Regions from separate parts of the Exiguobacterium sp. TDN 0502 genome, predicted to be linked through region 2. Evidence: predicted binding sites of a transcription regulator. Region 2 holds the regulator's gene; the other holds the start of a gene.

Evidence for each region. The regulator LexA, encoded in region 2, represses DNA repair genes until DNA is damaged. The targets are predictions, from matches to a motif close to CGAACATATGTTCG.
Region 1: ACRPK8_RS09760 (DNA polymerase thumb domain-containing protein) is a predicted target of LexA. The motif match lies at 1,993-2,006, and genes of this name have one in related genera.

What each region holds. Positions count from the first base shown of each region.
Region 1 covers NZ_JBOZGJ010000008.1:16,047-26,198, reverse strand. Annotated here, with positions in the region: gene ACRPK8_RS09770 (ZIP family metal transporter) at 1-283, opposite strand, end outside; gene ACRPK8_RS09765 (YolD-like family protein) at 335-664, opposite strand; gene ACRPK8_RS09760 (DNA polymerase thumb domain-containing protein) at 648-1,970, opposite strand; gene ACRPK8_RS09755 (pentapeptide repeat-containing protein) at 2,146-2,784, shown strand; gene ACRPK8_RS09750 (MBL fold metallo-hydrolase) at 2,834-3,589, opposite strand; gene ACRPK8_RS09745 (arsinothricin resistance N-acetyltransferase ArsN1 family A) at 3,650-4,138, opposite strand; gene ACRPK8_RS09740 (1,2-dihydroxy-3-keto-5-methylthiopentene dioxygenase) at 4,263-4,799, opposite strand; gene ACRPK8_RS09735 (methylthioribulose 1-phosphate dehydratase) at 4,816-5,436, opposite strand; gene ACRPK8_RS09730 (2-hydroxy-3-keto-5-methylthiopentenyl-1-phosphate phosphatase) at 5,433-6,092, opposite strand; gene ACRPK8_RS09725 (2,3-diketo-5-methylthiopentyl-1-phosphate enolase) at 6,089-7,279, opposite strand; SAM riboswitch class I at 7,350-7,451, opposite strand; SAM riboswitch class I at 7,657-7,760, shown strand; gene mtnK (S-methyl-5-thioribose kinase) at 7,839-9,005, shown strand; gene mtnA (S-methyl-5-thioribose-1-phosphate isomerase) at 9,002-10,051, shown strand; gene ACRPK8_RS09710 (sugar ABC transporter substrate-binding protein) at 10,063-10,152, shown strand, end outside.
Region 2 covers NZ_JBOZGJ010000004.1:15,987-26,138, reverse strand. Annotated here, with positions in the region: gene ACRPK8_RS05935 (YneF family protein) at 1-177, opposite strand, end outside; gene tkt (transketolase) at 301-2,271, opposite strand; gene ACRPK8_RS05925 (DUF896 domain-containing protein) at 2,547-2,783, opposite strand; gene ACRPK8_RS05920 (YneB family resolvase-like protein) at 2,897-3,550, opposite strand; gene yneA (cell division suppressor protein YneA) at 3,596-3,883, opposite strand; gene lexA (transcriptional repressor LexA) at 4,096-4,710, shown strand; gene ACRPK8_RS05905 (metal-binding protein) at 4,743-5,213, shown strand; gene ACRPK8_RS05900 (MIP/aquaporin family protein) at 5,400-6,101, shown strand; gene glpK (glycerol kinase GlpK) at 6,141-7,643, shown strand; gene ACRPK8_RS05890 (hypothetical protein) at 7,719-8,048, shown strand; gene dhaM (dihydroxyacetone kinase phosphoryl donor subunit DhaM) at 8,121-8,489, opposite strand; gene dhaL (dihydroxyacetone kinase subunit DhaL) at 8,482-9,084, opposite strand; gene dhaK (dihydroxyacetone kinase subunit DhaK) at 9,110-10,078, opposite strand.

The DNA.
Region 1 (10,152 bases), on a different contig from region 2:
GCAAACGGACGAAAAATCCACCAGCGAGAAAACCGACGGCGGCAGGAATCCAAGCGATTCCACCATCCTGCTCTGTGAACTCGATCGCAGGAGCAAGCAGCGACCAAAATGACGCGGCAATCATGACGCCAGCAGCAAAACCGAGCATCATGTTCATGACGCGTTTTTCAATCGTCGTAAAGACAAAGACGAGTGCCGCACCAAGTGCGGTTAACCCCCACGTCATCATTCCGGCAAGCAATGCTTGCACGACGACGGGGAGGGAAGTAAACCAATCCAACATGACTATTCCTTCTTTCCGGGCACGATTTAAAGCATCCATCTGTATGAGAACTTACCCGTTTTCGATCCGGACGATTCGTGTGAAAGGAATTTCCACTACTTCACGACCACGTAGAAAGAGAACGGAACGTTCCGGTTCTAGTCGTTCCACGAAACCGACGACCGTCACGTAGCTACTTTCCTTATAATACGTGATTTCAAGTTCGTTTCCTTCTATTAAAGCTTCTTGAAGCAGAAAGTGCCACGATTCTTGCAACTGTTCATCGATTTCAGGCAAGTCGAGCTGATGCATCTGGACATAATATTCCCGCAGCAGTTGCAAATGTTCCGGCATGAGAAAAGGAATCCATTTTAAATTTCCCCGATCACGATACGCTGTCATGAAGATCACCTCCCGGATGACCGCCGACGAAACGAAGGCGACGTTTGGCGACACTCGTATCAAGAAATGAGACAGCGAGGCGAATCGTTCCTTTTCCGTAGCGAAGGTTGACGACATCCATTGCTTTTAATAACCGTCGCCGTTTCCAGAGCCGCGCATTATCCTCGAACAAAGACAACTGTAAGGTGCCTTGATCGGCAGTCAAATGACCGACTGCAACGGATAAAAATCGAACAGGTTCTCCGTCGAGCCAATTCGGTTCGAATAATTGTAAGACGTGACGCAGAATGATGCGTTCATCGGATGTCGGGTAAGGCAACCGGACTTGACGCGAGAAGCCGCTTCGGACGACGTTTCGGGAATAACGGACACCGATGTGGACTGTCCAGCCGACTTGATTCGAAAAGCGGCAACGTGCGGCGACATCCTGCACCAGTTCATTGAGCACATTTCGGATGCGTTCGAATTGATAATAGTCCTGCATCAGAGTGACTCCGTGTCCGATCGTCCGTTGAGGGGCTTTCTCGAACAGATGACGCGGGGGAAGCAGTGTCGGTGACGCGTCGAGTCCCCAAGCGTGATGCCACAGTTCAGCACCGATCACACCGAAGCGTTCGTGTAACTCTTCGACAGGGCGCATGGCAAGATCACCGATTGTTTCGATTCCCATCATCTGCAGATGTTGCTCCATCCGGTGTCCGACTCCCCACATCTTCCGAATCGGAAAGTCATGAAGACGTCGTGCGACATCAGCATATCCACATCGCGCGATACCTTCTTTTTTCCCGATTAAATCGAGCGTCAGTTTTGCGATGACGTTATTTGGACCAATCCCGATCCGAACGTGGATGCCGGTCTGTTTCAGGATCGCTTCTTTAATTTTAAGGGCAGCTTGCAGGTCGGAACCAAATAGGCGATCGGTTCCGGTCATATCAATAAAGCTTTCGTCAATTGAGTAGACGCGAATTGCTTCCGGTGGGGCGAATTGGTGCAGGACGTCAAGGACACGAATCGACGTCTTCATATAAGCGAGCATACGCGGTTCGACGAGTTGAATCGTACGACGAACGGCGTAGGGTAATTGCTCGATTTCGTACAGGCGACCAGCTGTTTTGATTCCAAGCGCTTTTAAAGCAGGCGTGGCGGCGAGGATGACGGATCCGCTTCGTTTCAAATCGGAGACGACCGCAAGGCGTGTCGTTAAAGGAGGGAGATTGCGATACTGGCATTCACAACTGGCATAAAAAGAAACACTATCGACGCAAAAAATACGTTTATCCTGTGGTAAAACGACTGAAGGGAACATTTGAATCACTCCTTTACATAAAAGAACGTATGTTCTTATTTTGATTTTCCTTGACTATAGCATGGTCTCAAAGTGTCTCAAAATAAAAACTGTTGAAAAAGGCGGAATTTGAACGATTTACCCCCATACAAAAGGAGTTTGATACACTAAGGGAGAGAATAAAGGGGGAATCTCTATGAAAGAGAACAGTATCCGTTTACCAGAATTACCGAAGACGCTTCAGGCAGAGACGTTCGATCAAGTCGAAATCGACGATCCTTACCTGAAAGGAGCGCGTTACGAAAAGGAGCCGATGCCGGCTGATCTGACAGAACGTATTGACACCTATCAAGTGTGTTTTCAAAATGTCTCGTTCGCGAATCTCACATTTGACCGCGGTTCGTTCGAGGACGTTCATTTTGAGCAATGTGATTTAACGGGATGTCATTTCCAAGAAACCCGTTTTCACCGTGTGTCCTTCGTCGGATGCCGGATGACAGGAATACAATTCGAAGATTGTACGCTTGACCATCTGACGATTCAGGAAGGGCTTGTGGATTACGCACAGTTCATTCGTAGTACGGTGCGTCATCAACACTGGAATGAAACGACGATGAAAGAAGCACAGTTCTTCGAAGTGAAACCGACCCATTGGAAACTCGAAGCGGTCCGGCTTACCGATAGCCAATGGATTGAAACGCCGTTGAAGGGGCTCGATCTCCGGCAGACGGAACTCTCTGGTATCACGATCGATCCGCGATTTTTACCGGGTGCTGTCATTACGGAAGAACAGGCAGTCGCCTTTGCCCGGTTATTAGGATTGGTCATTCCATAACAAAAAGTCTCTTTTCGATGAATTTCGAAAAGAGACTTTTTGTTTGTTCTTAAAATGACATCGTTTCGCCATCGTCCGGAATAAGGAAATGAGAAGAAAGATGAAAAGCTGCTAAAAAGTCGGCAATCATGTCGCGCCGCAGGAGACAATGATTGACGGACTCGAGATGCGAGACGATGATTGTTGCTTCCGCCGCTGCTTCGTGAACGGCAAGGAGATCGCGTTGTGACATCGTGATTGGTTCGCCCGTCAGGAACTGGGCAGCCCCGCTGTTGACGACGATGATGTCTGGCGTATGCTGTTCGATCGCGTGCGCGACCTCATCACACCAAATCGTATCCCCGGCGATATAGAGCGTCGGTTCGTCCGGATGCGTAAGGACGAGACCTGAAACATGTCCCATCCGTTCGCCGATGTCACCAACACCGTGCTTTCCACCAGTCCGGTGGATCTGGATATCACCGATCGTCACACCGGAATCAAAAGACATGACGTTCGTGAAGCCGGCCTCCCGGATTTGCTGTGCGTCCTCTTCTTGTTGGGCATAAAGGGGCAGTTGCTTTGGCAATAGTTTTTTTGCGGCATCATCGAAATGATCGGCATGCAAATGGGTCACGAAAACAGCATCGGGGTCGAGCAGTGTCGTGACGTCGACCGGCAAGTCGACAAGCGGATTTTCGACAGCGTTCGGTGTTTGTCCGAAGGGAGGCAAACTGCCTTTTTCACCGAGAAACGGATCAATCAGTAACACTTGATTGGCATACGTGACGACGAGTGTCGCATTGCGAATTTGTTGAATATCCATCAGGTTCATCCTCTCTAATTGACTCGGATTGACTATTCCCCGTCTGGCATTTAACGAATCCTACCGTAAGCGTTTCTCCATCGCCATGACATCGACGTATTCGCCGTTCAAACGTCCCTGTTCCTTGAACGTCCCGACAATCCGGAACCCGGAACGGATATAGAGTTTTTGTCCGATTTTGTTGAACGGGAAGGTGAAGAGGATCAGTTTATGCAACTGATGATCGCGTGCGTGTTGCTCTGCTGTTTCCAGCAACCGTGTCCCGATGCCTTGTCCCCGGTGTGTCCGGGTGATATAGACAGAAATCTCACCGACTGTCGCGTAGACAGGACGTGGATTATACGGATCGAGGGAAATGAAGCCGAGGACACCAGTTTCATCCTCTGCGACGTATCCGGCATATTGCTCCGTTCGTTCTGCGTACCACTGGGTCATGAACGATAAATCCTTTTGATCGGTTTCGAGTGTTGCAATCCGATCTTCGATGCCTTCATTGTAGATAGCTAGAATTGCAGGTAAGTCGTGTTCCGTTACAGGACGGATATGCATGGTGCTCACTTCCTCATCACTTTTCCTTCATTATATCGGTTACGTGGCAATGTAGTGATATGTTTGTGCGATAAGAAAAAGCGCCGAGTCTCTTCCTATAGAAGAAAATCGGCGCTTGTCGTCTTTATGAGACCGTTGATGTCTCGTTTTCATAAATTGGAACCCAACCGTCTGTCGTGACGAAAATTCGGACTGCGACGACTTTTCGGTCCTCCTGGAGCGTAAAGTAGTGGCGTGTGTTGACCGGAACAGAAATCAGATCACCCGGATTGAGTTCGATGTTGTAGTAGCCGACTTCTTCGTCTTTGATTGCGAAGACGCCGTGACCGCTGACGATGAACCGGACTTCATCATCCGTGTGGTGATGTTCCTTCTGGAAATTGACGAGCAACTCGTCAAGGTTCGGTGTCGTATCCGACAGCGAAATGATGTCAGCTGTCTGATACCCACGACGCTCCGAGACATCCTTGATTTCTGGGGCAAACGTATCAAGAATCGTTTGTTTATCCTCATCCGTCAGTGTGAAGTTCTCAACGAGAGGCGCTGGGAGTTTCGAGACGTCCCACTGTTCGTATAGAACGCCGCGTGAAGTAAGGAATTCTGTGACTTCCGTTTGATCCGTATACCGTGTGTTTGTTTCCTGAAATAAGACTGTTGCCATGAGCTGGTTCCTCCTCTTAATGAATGGATTGACGGCATGATTGCAACGTCAACGTATAATTAAATAAAAACTCGAAGGCTTCGAGGTGTTTCTTCGCTTCAAAGGCGGTCGGTGCCCAGACCGTGATTCCGTGATTCCGAATCAGGACGGCACCACTATCCGCCGTGACATACGGCGCAAAAGCAGCAGCAAGCGTCGGGATGTCAGCGTGATTCGGAATGATCGGCACCGTGACCGTCGCATCCTCTTCCCAGTGTCCGAGTGCCTTGATGATCTCCTGACCGGAAAAGGTGATACTTCCCTGATCGCCATATAACTCCGAAATCACATTGTTCGCAATCGTATGGACATGCAGGGAACAACCGGCGTCTGTGCGATTGAACACTTCGACATGGAGCAATGTCTCTGCGGAAGGGCGACCGGGTTGCTCACCGATCAATTGACCAGTCGCATCGACATGCACGAAGTCGTCAGGAGTCGTCTGCCGTTTATCTTTTCCGCTTGCCGTCACAAGGAATTCAACCGGAATACCAGACGTCCGGATGGCGAGATTACCACTCGTACCAGGGAACCAATCGCGCGCTGCAAGCTCTTGTTTGATGGCGCGTAGCTCTTCGTACCGTCGCATGAATGTCATATCGTCACCTCAGATCGTGTCAAATCATGAACGATATCGTGGAACGTCTCAAACGGTGTATAGGCGATATCGTTCTCTTCGCATAACGTAATCAGATAATCACGGGCATAGACACGATCCGCTTGTTTCGCAAGTTCGAAGTCTGTTACCGAATCACCGATGACGATGATGACGTCACCGTCTTTGCGCAATGTACGGGCAACGGACGTTTTACAACAGCCGCACCCGTTCGTGCAATCGGCATCGCAGGCGTGTGGCCAATCGATATGGACGAATGGACCACTGAAATCGGCAACGTTACAGTAAATCTGCTCTTGCTCGAGGAATGGCGCTAAGATCGGTTCGACGAAAAAGTCCATGCCACCGCTGACGATCGAAAAATCGATGCCTTGACGACGACTGTACTGAAGCAATTCCGAAAATCCGTCGCGAATGACTGCACGCTCCAACAAAAAGTCAAGATAGGCTGTTTTTCCGTCAGACGGCAGAAGTGCGAACATCTGCCCGACACCACCCTGAATCGATAACGTCCGGTCGAGTACGCCACGCTTCAACGGTTCGAAGTCACTCGCTGGCGCAAATGCTTGCATGAGCGCGATGATATTATCCTGTGTCGTCACCGTACCGTCGAAGTCACAAAGAATCCGTACGGTCATGACTTGATCCCCCAAGCGTCGAGCGCAATCCGCAATTCTTCATGACGCGATGCTGCTGTCGATAGGGAGTCATTTGCGAGTGCCGCATCGAGTGCTTGACGGAAAGCAATGACACCAGCCGCAGCACCTTGCGGATGACCGTGTACGCCGCCGCCGGCGTTGATGACGGAATCGATACCGAAGTCCCGTACGAGTTGAGCGACGAGTCCAGGATGAATACCGGCTGAAGGAACCGGGAAGATCGATTTCGTCTGACCGAGACGGGTAGCTTCGACCGCTATGCCACGAGCAACATCCTTTGGCAAAGCGACATTGCCGTAAGGCGACGGGAATAACGTCAAGTCGGCTCCAGCAGCACGTGGTAATGTGCCAAGTAAAACAGGCGCTGCGACTCCGTGGTTCGGACTAGCAATCAACGCACCGCTGTATGCCGGATGATTGAAGATTGGAACGTTGATCTCGGGATCACGTGCCAGTTCACGTAAGACGTCGAGTCCATAAGTGAAGGTGTTCAGCAAGAAAGCAGTTGCGCCAGCGTCAATCAATCGTTTAGCTTGATCTTTGAGCGTAAAGACGGGACCACTGAGTGTGATCGCGTATAACGCACGTTTACCGGTCCGGTGGAAGTGAGCATCGATGACCTCACGTCCGATTCGTGCCCGATCAATCGTTGGTGTCAACGGATTGTCGTATAGGATCTCATCGTCCTTGACGAGATCAATCCCACCAGCAAGTTGTCCTTCAAGTTGATCACGAAGGAACGATAAATCGCGTCCGATGACCCCTTTGAAGATGCTCATTAACAGTGGACGATCTTCGACACCGATTAAGGAACGGACCCCTTCGATGCCGAACTTCGCACCTGGAAAGTCCGACGTAAATGTATCGGGTAGTAGCAATTCCGTTAATTTGATTTCACCGTCGAGTGAGAGTTTCCCGAAGACGGTCGTCAAGATCGCAGAAAAGTCGCGCGATACATTGTGTTCCGGATAACGAATCGTGATATAGCCTTTACCGTCGCGCTCTTCCGTATGTACGACTTCCCCTTTGAACGAGGCGAGTTGTTGTTGTTCGAGATGATTCAGTTCCGTCCAAGAACCGACTGTCAGACCAAGCGCGAGTTGTTCAGCGCGTTGTTCGAGTCGATCGCGAACGGTCAATTGATAAGTAGCAGTGATATAAGTCATGTCTTTCCTCCTTCAACAAAAAAATGGTCTCTCGTCAGCGACAAGAGACCATGAATGATTCGAACGTGGACTCTTATCTGTCAGCTTAGTAGCTGCAAGAATTAGCACCGTGCCAAAAGGTCGGTTGCTGCGACATCGTAGGGCTTGTCCCTCCGTCTGCTCTTGATAAGAATTGGATGAAATTGTGAAATCTAATTGCAATTTTTGCATGGGAATCGTCACTTGTCAAACTAATTTTAGAAAATTTATTTTTTTGAAAATACTCTTTCTATAGATGGCTTAAAAATGCGATCCGTTTCTGCTTGATTTCGATTTGACAGCAGGGAAGAGGGTTGCGTAAGATTCAAATCAATATCACACACGACAACTACATACGACTCTTATCGCGAGTTGGCAGAGGGAATTGGCCCGATGACGCCGCAGCAACCGACCACTAGGCACGGTGCTACATCCAACAGACGTTTCGTCTGAGAGATAAGAGGATGCAGTGACTTTCCTGCGCCTCTTTTCGATGACGAAAAGAGGCGCTTTTTCGTGTATCACATAGGGGGAAACTGAGATGACATACAAAGCATTTACAGAACAGGACGCGATTGATCGTGTCCGCTCATTAGGACTGATCGGCGACGGAGCCGTCGAAGCAGAAGAGATTGGTGACGGCAATCTCAACCTCGTTTTTCGGATTCGGGAGGGTGAACATCGATTGATTCTAAAACAAGCACTACCCTACGCGAAAGTCGTCGGCGAGAGCTGGCCGTTATCGCTCGAGCGGGCGTGGATCGAACAATCCGCACTCCGTGAATTCGCGCGGCACGCCGTACCGTTCGTACCACGTGTCTTTCATGCCAGTCACGAAGAGGCGTATACGGTCATGGAAGATCTTTCACATCTGACGATCGTTCGAAGCGGTTTACTTGCAGGTGAACAGTATCCGTTTCTTGCAGAACATATCGGTTCTTATCTCGCTCGGACGTTGTTCCATACATCGGACTTTGCGCTTGGTCCGGTTGAAAAGAAACGCGTCGCCCGGACGTACTACAATCCGGATCTGTGCGACATCACGGAAAAGTTAATCTTCACCGATCCATTCCATGATGCGGAGACGAACGAGATCGAGGCAGGACTCGAAGAAGAGGTGGCTCATTTATGGGTAGACGATGAGTTAAAACGCGAAGTCGCAAAACTTGAAGCGCTCTTCATCACAAAAGGGGACGCGTTGTTACACGGCGATCTACATACTGGAAGCATCTTCGCCTCGGCGACAGAAACGAAAGTCATCGACCCTGAATTCGCCTTCTATGGTCCATTCGGATTCGATGTTGGACAGTTCATCGCCCACTTATTCTTTGCGGCATATCCGGATTATTCAGCACTTCGTGATGCCCGGATTCGGGACATCGATACGTTCTGGCTGACGTTCGCTTCGACGTTCCGTGCCTTATGGGAACGGGAAGCTGTCGAACCGTTCCAGACATCGGGACTCGTCGACGATGTACTGAGTACGATCTTACAGGATGCCCTTGGCTTCGCCGGTTGCGAATTGATTCGGCGGACGATTGGTCTCGCGCCGGTCGCTGATCTGGAATCGATCGGTTCTACGACGGAACGCTTAGAGCGGAAACGTCATGCCTTACGACTTGGTACTGCCTTGATTAAACGGCGGACCGAATGCCGGACATTCGATGATTTACGGAACTTTGACGTAACGGAGGAACTCAGCCGATGACTACATTCGTTCAAAGTATCCGTTACGAAGACCGTGTCTTGACGATTCTTGATCAGACACGTCTACCGCAAGAAGAACACTATGAAGTCATTACCGATCTCGCGCAAGCGGTCGAAGCGATTAAGCAACTACGTGTCCGGGGCGCACCTGCGATCAGCTTATTCGGTGGATTCGTACTCGTTCAGGAAGCATACCGGTTTGAAGCGGCGCTTCCGGTCTACAAACAAACCTTGCTTGAGACATCGACGACGTTACTCGCGACACGACCGACGGCCGTTAATTTGCGAAATGTCCTCGATCAGTTGAATCCAATCATTCAAGACGGAACGTCGGTAGAAGAGATCCGCGAACGGTTAGAAAAACGGACGGTCGCCTTATATGACCAGGATGCGCAGACGTCACGTCAAATCGGGATTCATGCGTTGGAATTGTTCCAGTCGGGCGACCGAATCCTAACGATTTGTAATGCTGGATCGATTGCGACCGCTGCTTATGGAACGGCACTTGCGCCGTTCTATATCGCAAAAGAACGCGGCATTGAATTATCCGTTTTCGCGAGTGAGACGCGTCCGTTACTGCAAGGAGCACGACTGACGACGTGGGAACTGCAACGTGCTGGCATCGATGTCACGTTAATTACGGACAACATGGTCGCCCATACGTTGAAAGAAAAACGGATCGACGCGATCATCGTTGGTGCCGACCGGATTACACGAAACGGAGATACGGCGAACAAGATCGGAACGTTCCAATTGGCATTGCTCGCTCAAGCTTTTAAGATTCCGTTTTACGTCGCAGCACCGCTCTCGACGTTTGATTTCTCGCTCGTTTCCGGAGACGCGATCGAAATCGAAGAACGTGATCCGCAAGAAGTGATGACTGTCCAAGGTATTGCGACAGCACCGGAAGGCGTCGCCGTCTTCAACCCAGCGTTTGATGTCACACCACACACATTGATCACGGGCATCATCACGGAACTCGGTGTCATCACACAACCGAATGAAGAAACGATCGAACAATTAACGGGGCTTCAACCCTTAGGATAAGGAGATACTTCATGAAAAAATTAGCTTACGCCGTCCTAGCGCCGGCGCTGTTACTGGCAGCTTGTGCGAATGGAGAAGCGACGACGAAGGTCGTCAAGGAC
Region 2 (10,152 bases):
TTTCTTTTGTGATGGCTTTTGACCCATTTGCATCATCAATGTCTTAATCATATCTTCGTTGATTGGTGGGTTTTGCTCCAAGTAGTTCATCATGTATCGACGAGCGATATAGAAACCAAGGGCGACACCTGCTACCAAGCAAAGAAGGGCAATTAAAATCCAAATCCATGTAGCCAAGTTGCTTCCTCCTCTAACTTAAAACGTCGCTTTTTACTATACTATAATTCCAATTGTTTGCATAGATGATAATAGATGAAAAACGAGTCCGTCATAAGATCGGACCCGTTTTTCCGGAACTGATTACCCGAGTTGCTTGACTGTCGCTAAAACGTTCTCAATAGACATGCCATATTCTTTCAAGAGGAAGTCTCCAGGAGCAGATGCGCCGAAGCGATCAATTCCGATGACCTGTCCTTCTGTCCCTACATATTTGTACCAACCGAGCGAAGCACCCGCTTCGATGGCTACACGTTTCGTGATGTGTTTCGGAAGAACCGATTCTTTGTACTCCGCTGACTGAGCTTCGAATACTTCCCATGATGGAAGAGAAACGACAGCTACTGATTCACCAAGCTCTTTTTGTGCTTCAACAAGAAGATGGACTTCTGAACCTGTACCGAGTAAGAGTGTATCGGCTTTCGTGACGTCACCCGCGATGACATAACCGCCTTTTTCAGCACCCTCTGTCGTCGTGCCTTCGAGTTCAGGAAGACCTTGACGCGTTAGGACGAGAAGTGTTGGTTTGTCTTTTGCTTGAACAGCTGTTTTCCATGCTGCGATCGTCTCTTTCCCGTCAGCTGGACGGTAGACCGTCACGTTCGGCATTGCACGGAAGCTCATCAAGTGCTCGACCGGCTCGTGTGTTGGACCATCTTCACCGACAGCGATCGAGTCATGCGTCAAGACAAAGATCGATGGAAGACCCATCAATGCAGCAAGACGAACTGCTGGACGGAGGTAATCCGAGAAGACGAAGAATGTCGCACCGTAAGGAATGACACCACCGTGGAGTGCCATACCATTGACAGCTGCTGCCATTGCGAATTCACGTACACCGAACCAGATGTTACGACCGCTTGGGTCGATGTCGAAGTCTGCTTCGCCTTTGAGCATCGTGTTGTTTGATCCTGCAAGGTCAGCCGAACCACCGAATAATGTCGGAACATTCTTCGCAAGACCGTTCAAGACTTCACCACTCGTTTGACGTGTCGCTTTTTTCGACGACAAGTCGTACGTCGGAAGGTCAGCTTCCCAGTTGTTTGGCAATTCGTTTGCAATCGCGCGAACGAGTTCCGCATGCAATTCTGGGTGAGCTGCTTCATATTGTTTCATTGTCTCGTTCCAAGCGTCTTCTGCAGAAGCACCACGTTGCACGATGCGCTCGTCAAACAATGATTTGACTTCTTCCGGGACGTAGAACTCTTCGTGATCCCATACGTAGCTCGCTTTCGTCAATTTGATTTCCGCTTCACCGAGTGGTGCCCCGTGAGAAGCCGACTTCCCTGATTTGTTCGGTGAACCGAAGCCGATGACGGTCTTGACTTCAATCAATGTCGGTTTTGTCGTCTCAGCTTGTGCCGCCGCGATTGCTTTCGAAATCGAATCGATATCCGTTCCGTCTTCTACGCGAATGACTTGCCAGTTGTACGCTTCGAAGCGCTTCTGGACGTTTTCAGAGAATGATTTATCGAGATCTCCGTCAAGTGAGATATCGTTTGAATCGTACAATACGACCAATTTCCCGAGACCGAGGTGACCTGCGAGTGAAGCCGCTTCTGCTGAGACACCTTCCATCAAGTCCCCGTCTCCGCAAATCCCGTATGTGAAGTGATCGACGACGTTGAGATCGTCACGGTTGTATTTTGCTTCAAGGTGACGCTCTGCCATCGCCATACCGACTGCCATCGCAATCCCTTGACCAAGTGGACCAGTCGTTGCATCGACACCAGCCGTGTGGCGGTATTCTGGGTGACCTGGTGTTTTTGATCCCCATTGACGGAATGATTTTAGATCTTCCATTGACAGATCATATCCCGATAAGTGGAGGAGTGAGTAGAGAAGCATCGAACCGTGTCCGGCTGAAAGTACAAAACGGTCACGGTTGAACCATTCTGGATTTTTAGGGTTGTGGTTCATATGATCCGCCCAAAGCGAGAATGCCATCGGCGCTGCTCCCATTGGCATACCTGGGTGACCCGAGTTCGCCTTTTGTACGGCATCAATCGATAAGGTACGAATCGTATTAATTGCTAATTGTTCTACTGTCGTCATGTTCGTCAAAACAATCATCCTCTCTCTTTTTCACAAATTCCTACTCATTTTAGCATACTCTCAAATGTGATACAACTTTTCTAAATAGTATGTCACATTAAAATGAATGCGCTATCTATAGCCGTTCCACCGACTTATACAGGATGTCTGAATCGATGAAAGGTCCCTATTAAGACGTATTGCTATCGCACAATGTCTCCTCTTCTAACCGCTCCAATAAAAAAAAGAGGTCAACCTGACGTGAGACCTCTTTCTTCTATAGAAGAAACAAATGATTATTGTTTGTTCCGTTCTTCTTCTTGTGCTTGTTTTAACTTCTCTGGTGTCACGTCCGTTCCCTCTTCATCGACGATCTTCATGCCCATGAGTTGGTTTTTGAACGATCCTCGGAATGCTTCAAGATACGCAGCACGTAATTCTTTTTGCTCCGCTGTTTCCGCTTCGGACAATGGCTCGACTTTTGATTTATTCGCTAGTGCATTGATTCGATCTAACTGTTCTTGTGATAACATGGAATCCCTCTTTCTCTATGACTCAAAACTTGAGTTGTTCAATTGTATCCTTACTGTAAAAGAGCCTACTAAAAAAAGCAAGTTAACCGCGTCAGCAGACGGGTCACTTGCTCTTAATCAGATGTAGGTGATAGTTCACGGTATTCAAGGTAACGTCGATTGACGGTGGCTTTTGAAATATCGTGCCCCATTCCCCGCAGCGTGATCGCAATATCAGAAAACGTCAATCCAAGTTCACGAAGACGAACGATTTCTTCAATCGGAACATCCTTTCGGCTCCGTCCGGCATTCTCCCCTTGCCGGTTGAGATTACGTTCCGGCCGAAATCCCTGTTCGACCGCCCGTCGCATACCACGCGCGATTTTTGCGTTATGCAGTTTCCGCTGGTATTCTTCCACGAGTGAGACGATCTCAAGGACCATCGCTTCCGCATCCGCAAGCTGATATTCACCATCGGAATCAAGCGTCATCAAGCGGACACCATGTTTTTTAAACGTATGCAAAATGGCAATTTTCGCATTTCCTCGCCCGATTCGGGTATCATCCGTCACGAGGACCGCATCGACCGCGTCACGTGTCACGTAATCAAGTACCGTTAACATCCCTTCACGATCAACATCGTATCCACTCTCTTTTTCAGAGACGATCTCTACGACATCAAATCCTTTATGCGACGCAACTTTTGAAAGTTCCATCCGTTGGCGTTCGATTGAACTATCTTGTGCTTCTTTGTCGGTCGACACCCGACAATAAATCACGACCTTCATCGTACCTCACATCCCTGTTCGTTCTTTCACAACTTTTCCATTTTGTCATTGTTGTGCGATTGGTACAACGATTTTGCTTTTTGAGATGACATGTTTTGTCTCGACATCATTATTTTTGATCAACCAATTGACGTATTCTTCATCAGACATCGAACCGTCGTTGTAAACTTCAGCAATTTGTTCGACTGTAGCGTTCTCGTCAACCGTTACGGACGCTGTCATCAGCTGTGCCACTTTTTCATCCGGACGCGGCGTGAGTAAAAAGATCACGAAGGCAATACTTAAAGCATAGAAGAGAATTGAAAAAGCATGAGTACGAATCGTATGAATCATCATGAATCCCTCCAGATATGAAATGAATGAGTTAGAATAAATGTTCGCGGAACAATTGTTCGCATAACTCATAATAAACACAGAACCCGTGTTCGGTCAACACAAAAATGTCGAACAATTGTTTGTACGCTCATTCGTTCTATGTTATAGTGAATTTAGAAACATATATTCTTACATTTCAAACTTCAATCCAGAAAGAGGTGGCAATTCGTATGCGGAAAATGTCTAAGCGCCAACAAGAGATTCTCGACTACATCGTCTCTGAAGTGAAACTGAAGGGGTATCCACCATCAGTTCGTGAAATCGGAGAAGCAGTCGGACTCGCGTCTAGCTCGACGGTACACGGTCATTTGGATCGACTCGAGAAACGGGGAATGATTCGCCGTGACCCGACGAAACCACGTGCGATTGAGATATTGCTTGATAAGCCTGAAGAAATCACGGAAGCTATCGTCCATGTTCCCGTCATCGGGAAAGTCACAGCCGGTCTTCCGATTACAGCAATCGAAAATATCGAAGAACAGTTCCCGCTTCCTGCACATTATGTAGGGAATGAAACGGTCTTCATGTTGACGATTGATGGTGAATCCATGATTAACGCAGGTATTCTTGACGGCGATCGTGTCATCGTGCGCCAACAAAACACAGCAGAAAACGGAGAAATCGTCGTGGCTATGACCGAAGATAGCGAAGCGACGGTGAAACGGTTCTTCTTAGAAGATCAACAGGTACGTCTACAGCCAGAAAACGACTCGATGGATCCGATGTATTTCGATAATGTCTCGATTCTTGGTAAGGTAATCGGCGTGTATCGGACGATTCATTGACGGAGGGACCAGTTTACGACTGGTCTTTTTTCATGCCTTCAGGAAATGTACATGATACCGTCAACACCGTTGCACTGACGGGTTACGTTGCGTATTCGGTCGCAACACAGCAAACGGACTGGTTACCGACTGCCATCGGGATTGCTGTCGGCACTCTTTGGTTGTCACCCGACCTCGATTTAAAGTCGGAACCCTACTATCGCTTCGGACCATTTCGAGTCTTATGGATGCCTTATGTCAAAATCATGCCCCACCGCTCGATCTGGTCACACGGATTGATCATCGGGGATGTCATCCGGCTTCTCTACAGTGCCGCGATTCTGATTCCTTTGCTGTTTCTCAGCCTATATTTTCAGGTTTTAGATGCTGACACGATTGACACCTGGTTCGCTTCCTTACCCGCTTTTATCGTCGGGATCATGGTAGCAAGCACGATTCATATCCTACTAGATTATTCCAGTAGCTGGTTTCGTCCTAAAAAACGAAAAAAGCGTCGCCGCTGACACCTCTTTTTCCTCACAGTAGGTAGGAAGAGGTTTTTTCTTATCCACTTTTACGTATTTTTAAACATCAAAATAAAAAATTTCCATTCCTATATTTCAATTATATGTATTGAAAACGTTCTCAATTCGGAGTAGTTTAAAGGGGAAAGGCCATTATCTGCTTTAATCCAAAGGGAGGGTTTTTGCATGAGCAACTTTGTAAGTGAATTGATTGGAACGATGATTCTCATTCTGCTTGGGGATGGTGTCGTCGCCGGTGTCGTCTTGAAAAAGACGAAATCGGAAAACAGCGGATGGATCGTCATTACGCTCGCTTGGGGTCTTGCCGTCATGACGGGTGTTTATGTGGCTGCAGCAAGTGGTGCACATTTAAACCCGGCTGTCACGATTTCTCTGGCTCTAAACTCAGCTTTACCATGGAGTGAAGTTCCGGTTTATATCGCGGCACAATTAATTGGAGCTTTCATCGGCGCCGTTCTTGTTTGGCTTCATTACATGAAACATTTTGAAGCGACTGATGATCAAGCTGCAAAACTCGGTGTATTTGCTACAGGACCAGCGATTCGCCACACGCCGTCGAACTTGATTTCCGAGATCATCGGGACATTCGTTCTCGTCTTCGGTATCTTAGCATTGGGCGCTAATCAGTTCGCAGACGGATTAAACCCACTGATCGTCGGTTTACTTGTCGTCGTCATCGGTCTCTCGCTCGGTGGTACGACAGGGTATGCGATCAACCCGGCCCGTGACCTTGGACCGCGTATCGCACACGCTATTCTTCCGATTCCGAATAAAGGAACTTCGGACTGGGGATACTCATGGATTCCTATCGTGGGTCCAATCATCGGCGGGGCAATCGCCGTGTTCCTTTACCAACTTTTATTCTAATCCGGATAAAGACATCATTCATTCAAGGGGGATTTCGAAATGGAAAACAAGTATATCCTAGCACTCGACCAAGGTACGACTAGCTCACGTGCGATCATCTTCGATCATGATGGGAAAATCGTCAACTCGGCACAACGGGAATTCAAACAGTACTTCCCGCAACCAGGCTGGGTCGAACATGATGCCAACGAAATCTGGGGTTCGATCCTCGCTGTCATGTCTGAAGCACTCGGAACAGCAGACATTAAACCTGACCAAATTGCCGGAATCGGTATTACGAACCAACGGGAAACAACTGTTGTCTGGAACAAAGAAACAGGTAAACCGGTCTATCACGCACTCGTTTGGCAATCACGCCAAACGTCAGGCATCTGTGATGATTTGAAGGAACAAGGCTTGAATCAGAAATTCCGTGATAAAACAGGACTCCTGATTGATGCCTACTTCTCCGGTACAAAAGTCAAGTGGATCCTCGACAATGTCGAAGGTGCCCGTGAGCAGGCCGAAAAAGGTGAATTGCTCTTCGGTACGATCGATACGTGGCTCGTCTGGAAACTGTCTGGTGGAAAAACGCACATCACAGACTATACGAACGCTTCTCGGACATTGATGTACAACATCTACGAACAAAAATGGGATGAAGAATTACTTGATATCCTCGGTGTTCCGGCTTCCATGTTACCTGAAGTTCGTCAGTCGAGTGAAGTTTATGACAAAACAGTCCCTTATCACTTCTTCGGTTACGAAGTACCGATCGCCGGGATCGCCGGTGACCAACAAGCCGCACTCTTCGGTCAAACGTGCTTCGAAGCCGGTGAAGGGAAAAACACATACGGTACAGGTTGCTTCATGCTCATGAACACGGGTGAAAAAGCCGTTTCTTCTGACAATGGACTGTTGACGACGATCGCTTGGGGCGTTGACGGAAAAGTAGAATATGCGCTCGAAGGTTCCATCTTCGTCGCCGGGTCTGCAATCCAGTGGCTTCGTGATGGACTCCGGATGCTGAAACATGCGAAAGATTCGGAAGGTTATGCAGCGAAAGTCGATTCGACAGACGGTGTTTATGTCGTTCCTGCCTTCGTCGGTCTCGGCGCGCCGTACTGGGATTCCGATGTCCGTGGTGCAATCTTCGGATTAACACGCGGAACAGATAAAGAGCATTTCGTTCGCGCAACGCTTGAATCACTCGCTTATCAAACACGTGACGTCTTGACTGCGATGGAACAAGATTCCGGTATCGAACTGAAGACGCTCCGCGTTGACGGTGGTGCTGTAGCAAACAACTTCTTGATGCAGTTCCAATCGGACATTCTTGGCGTTCCAGTCGATCGTCCGGAAATCAACGAAACGACAGCACTCGGTGCAGCATATCTTGCCGGTCTTGCAGTCGGTTACTGGAAAGATAAAGCGGAAATTAAACAACAATGGAAGCTCGATCACCAGTTCAAACCAGAGATGAAAGAAGACGATCGTGAACAACGCTATGCGGGATGGCAAAAAGCAGTTGAAGCGACTATGGTCTTCAAACCATCTAAATAAGATAACTGACCCGGGCCCTTTTTCAGAGGGCCCGGGTTTTTGATATCTTATAGAAAATATGCTGAGAGGTGCCTCATGAATCCTGCTTATTCAGATCAACAATTAAAAGAACGCATTCAACTCGCGCTTGATGACAATATCACGCATGAAGAACTAGCAGATTGGTGCTCCCGGTATATGACCGACGTCTACCGTAACGACCACTATCTTATTACGACCGACGGACGCGGTCCTTATCCCTTGAGTGAACAAGCGACTGAAGTAGCGAACGATATCGATGCACAATGGGATCTTTATCTTGCTAACCGTTATTCTCGAACCGAATGGCAGACCATTGATTTGGCTACAATTCGTTTGCCTAGAGAATGGCTAGAAAAGTGGTTGATCGATTTGACTCGTAATTGATCATCTATATTTTATCAACAGCATAATCCAAATAAATCCCTCTTCGCCTAGTCGCAAAGAGGGATTCGTCTCTTATTTACCAAACTCTTTTTTCAATCCGTCTTCAATCTCATCGACGGATTTCGACTGTCCACTGAGGACTGCCGCTAAAAATGCACCTTCGACGAGTGGTGCGTCGATAAAACGTACCGTCCGTTCGCCGCTATATAGTTCAAGTGCTAGTTCCGTGTTCATCGTCGCAGAACCGATATCCGTTAAGACGACTCCGTCATCATCGAGTGTGTTCAACGTTTCTTCGATGCGTGTGGCGTCTGTTCCAATACTACCATCCTCAAGTCCTGCTGCCAGTAAAACCGGCGTGTCCGGTGCCATTTCAGCGAGTAATTCCTTCAGCCCGGTCGCAAGCTTTTCGCTATGGGAAACGAGTACAAGATTAACCATGCAGCACCTCCGCGATTTCACCGAGTAACAAAGCACTTGATAGACTACCCGGATCCTGGACGCCTTCTGTCGCTTCACCGAAGTACGACGCGCGTCCTTTCGTTGCGATACGTCCTTTCGTATCAGCAAGCGCTTGGTCGATTGTTGCTTTCAAGTCACCTTCTTGCGAAAGTGCTTCTTGGAATGGTGTCCAAATATCGACCATCGTCTTTTGACCGAATTCTGACTTTCCGCGCGACTTGATGCCTTCCGTCGCCTCGTGGAAAGCATCGGCAAGCTCTGCACCTTCGACCTCTGTTTTCCCTTTAAACGCACCGGCAAACTTGACGAATGCCGTTCCATATAAAGGACCGGATGCCCCACCGACCGTCTTGATCAACGTCATTCCGACTTCTTTGGATAAAGCTCCTAAGTCCTCATATTCGCCGTGTTCTTCTAACGTTTTTTGAACGGCTTGGAATCCTCGTGACATGTTTATGCCATGATCCCCGTCACCAATTTCCCGGTCAAGATCCGTCAATTCCTCTTTATGCTGTTCAATCTGTTCCGCCGCTTTAATCAGTGCGCTTCGCAACTGTTCTGTCGTCAACTTCATCTTCGTACACCCCGTTTTGTCTAAATTAGAATCCAATCGCTTTCGTTTCCGCATCGAGATAACCGAGCAGTTCATCGTCCACCGGTAGCAGCGTGATTGAGAAACCATGCATCTCAAGCGACGTCATATAGTTCCCAACGAACGAACGGGCAATCTCATATCCTTTTGCTTGCAGTTCTTCCGCCACGTATTTATACGTGATATACAACTCGGATTCAGGTGTCCCACCCATTCCATTAACCATGACCGCCACTTTTTTATCGGACACTTCTGCCGTCAGGCGTTCGGTCAACTCCTTGACGATTGCATCTACGGAAGCGACCGCTTTTCGTTCGAGCCCTTTTTCGCCATGAATCCCGATTCCGATCTCCATCTCGTCATCGTGCAACTCAAAGCCCGGCTTGCCGCTCTCTGGCATGTAACATGGCGAGAGTGCCATTCCGATTGAACGAACGCCATGGATGACTTTTTCCGCGACTGCTTTGACTTCACTCAGTGATTTCCCCTCTGCCGCAGCAGCTCCGGCAATCTTATGAACGAAAACGGTCCCTGCGACCCCACGACGGTCTTCCTCTTTTTTGATTGCAATGTCATCGTTGACGATGACCGTATCGACTTCAATGTCTTCGAGTTCAGCAAGTTCCTTCGCCATATCGAAGTTCATGACGTCGCCCGAGTAATTCTTGACGACGAGTAGGACGCCTTTTCCACCATGGGCTGCCTTGATTCCTTCAAGTACCATGTCAGGCGTTGGTGACGTAAAGACCTCACCACAAACTGCCGCAGCAAGCATGCCATCTCCGACGAATCCAGCGTGTGCCGGTTCGTGACCGCTTCCCCCACCTGAGACAAGACCGACTTTTCCATCCAGCGGTACTTTCCGTGCGACGACGTTGACGCCTTCGACCTTTTTATACAAATCAGGGTGAGCTAGTACGAGTCCATCGACCATGTCTGAAACGAACCGGTTTGAATCTTTCATTAATTTGTGCATGAAAAACGCTCCTTTACCTAACTGATTTTTGCCGTACCACTTACTCTTTACCACCAAATCAAGTCGAGTATGTC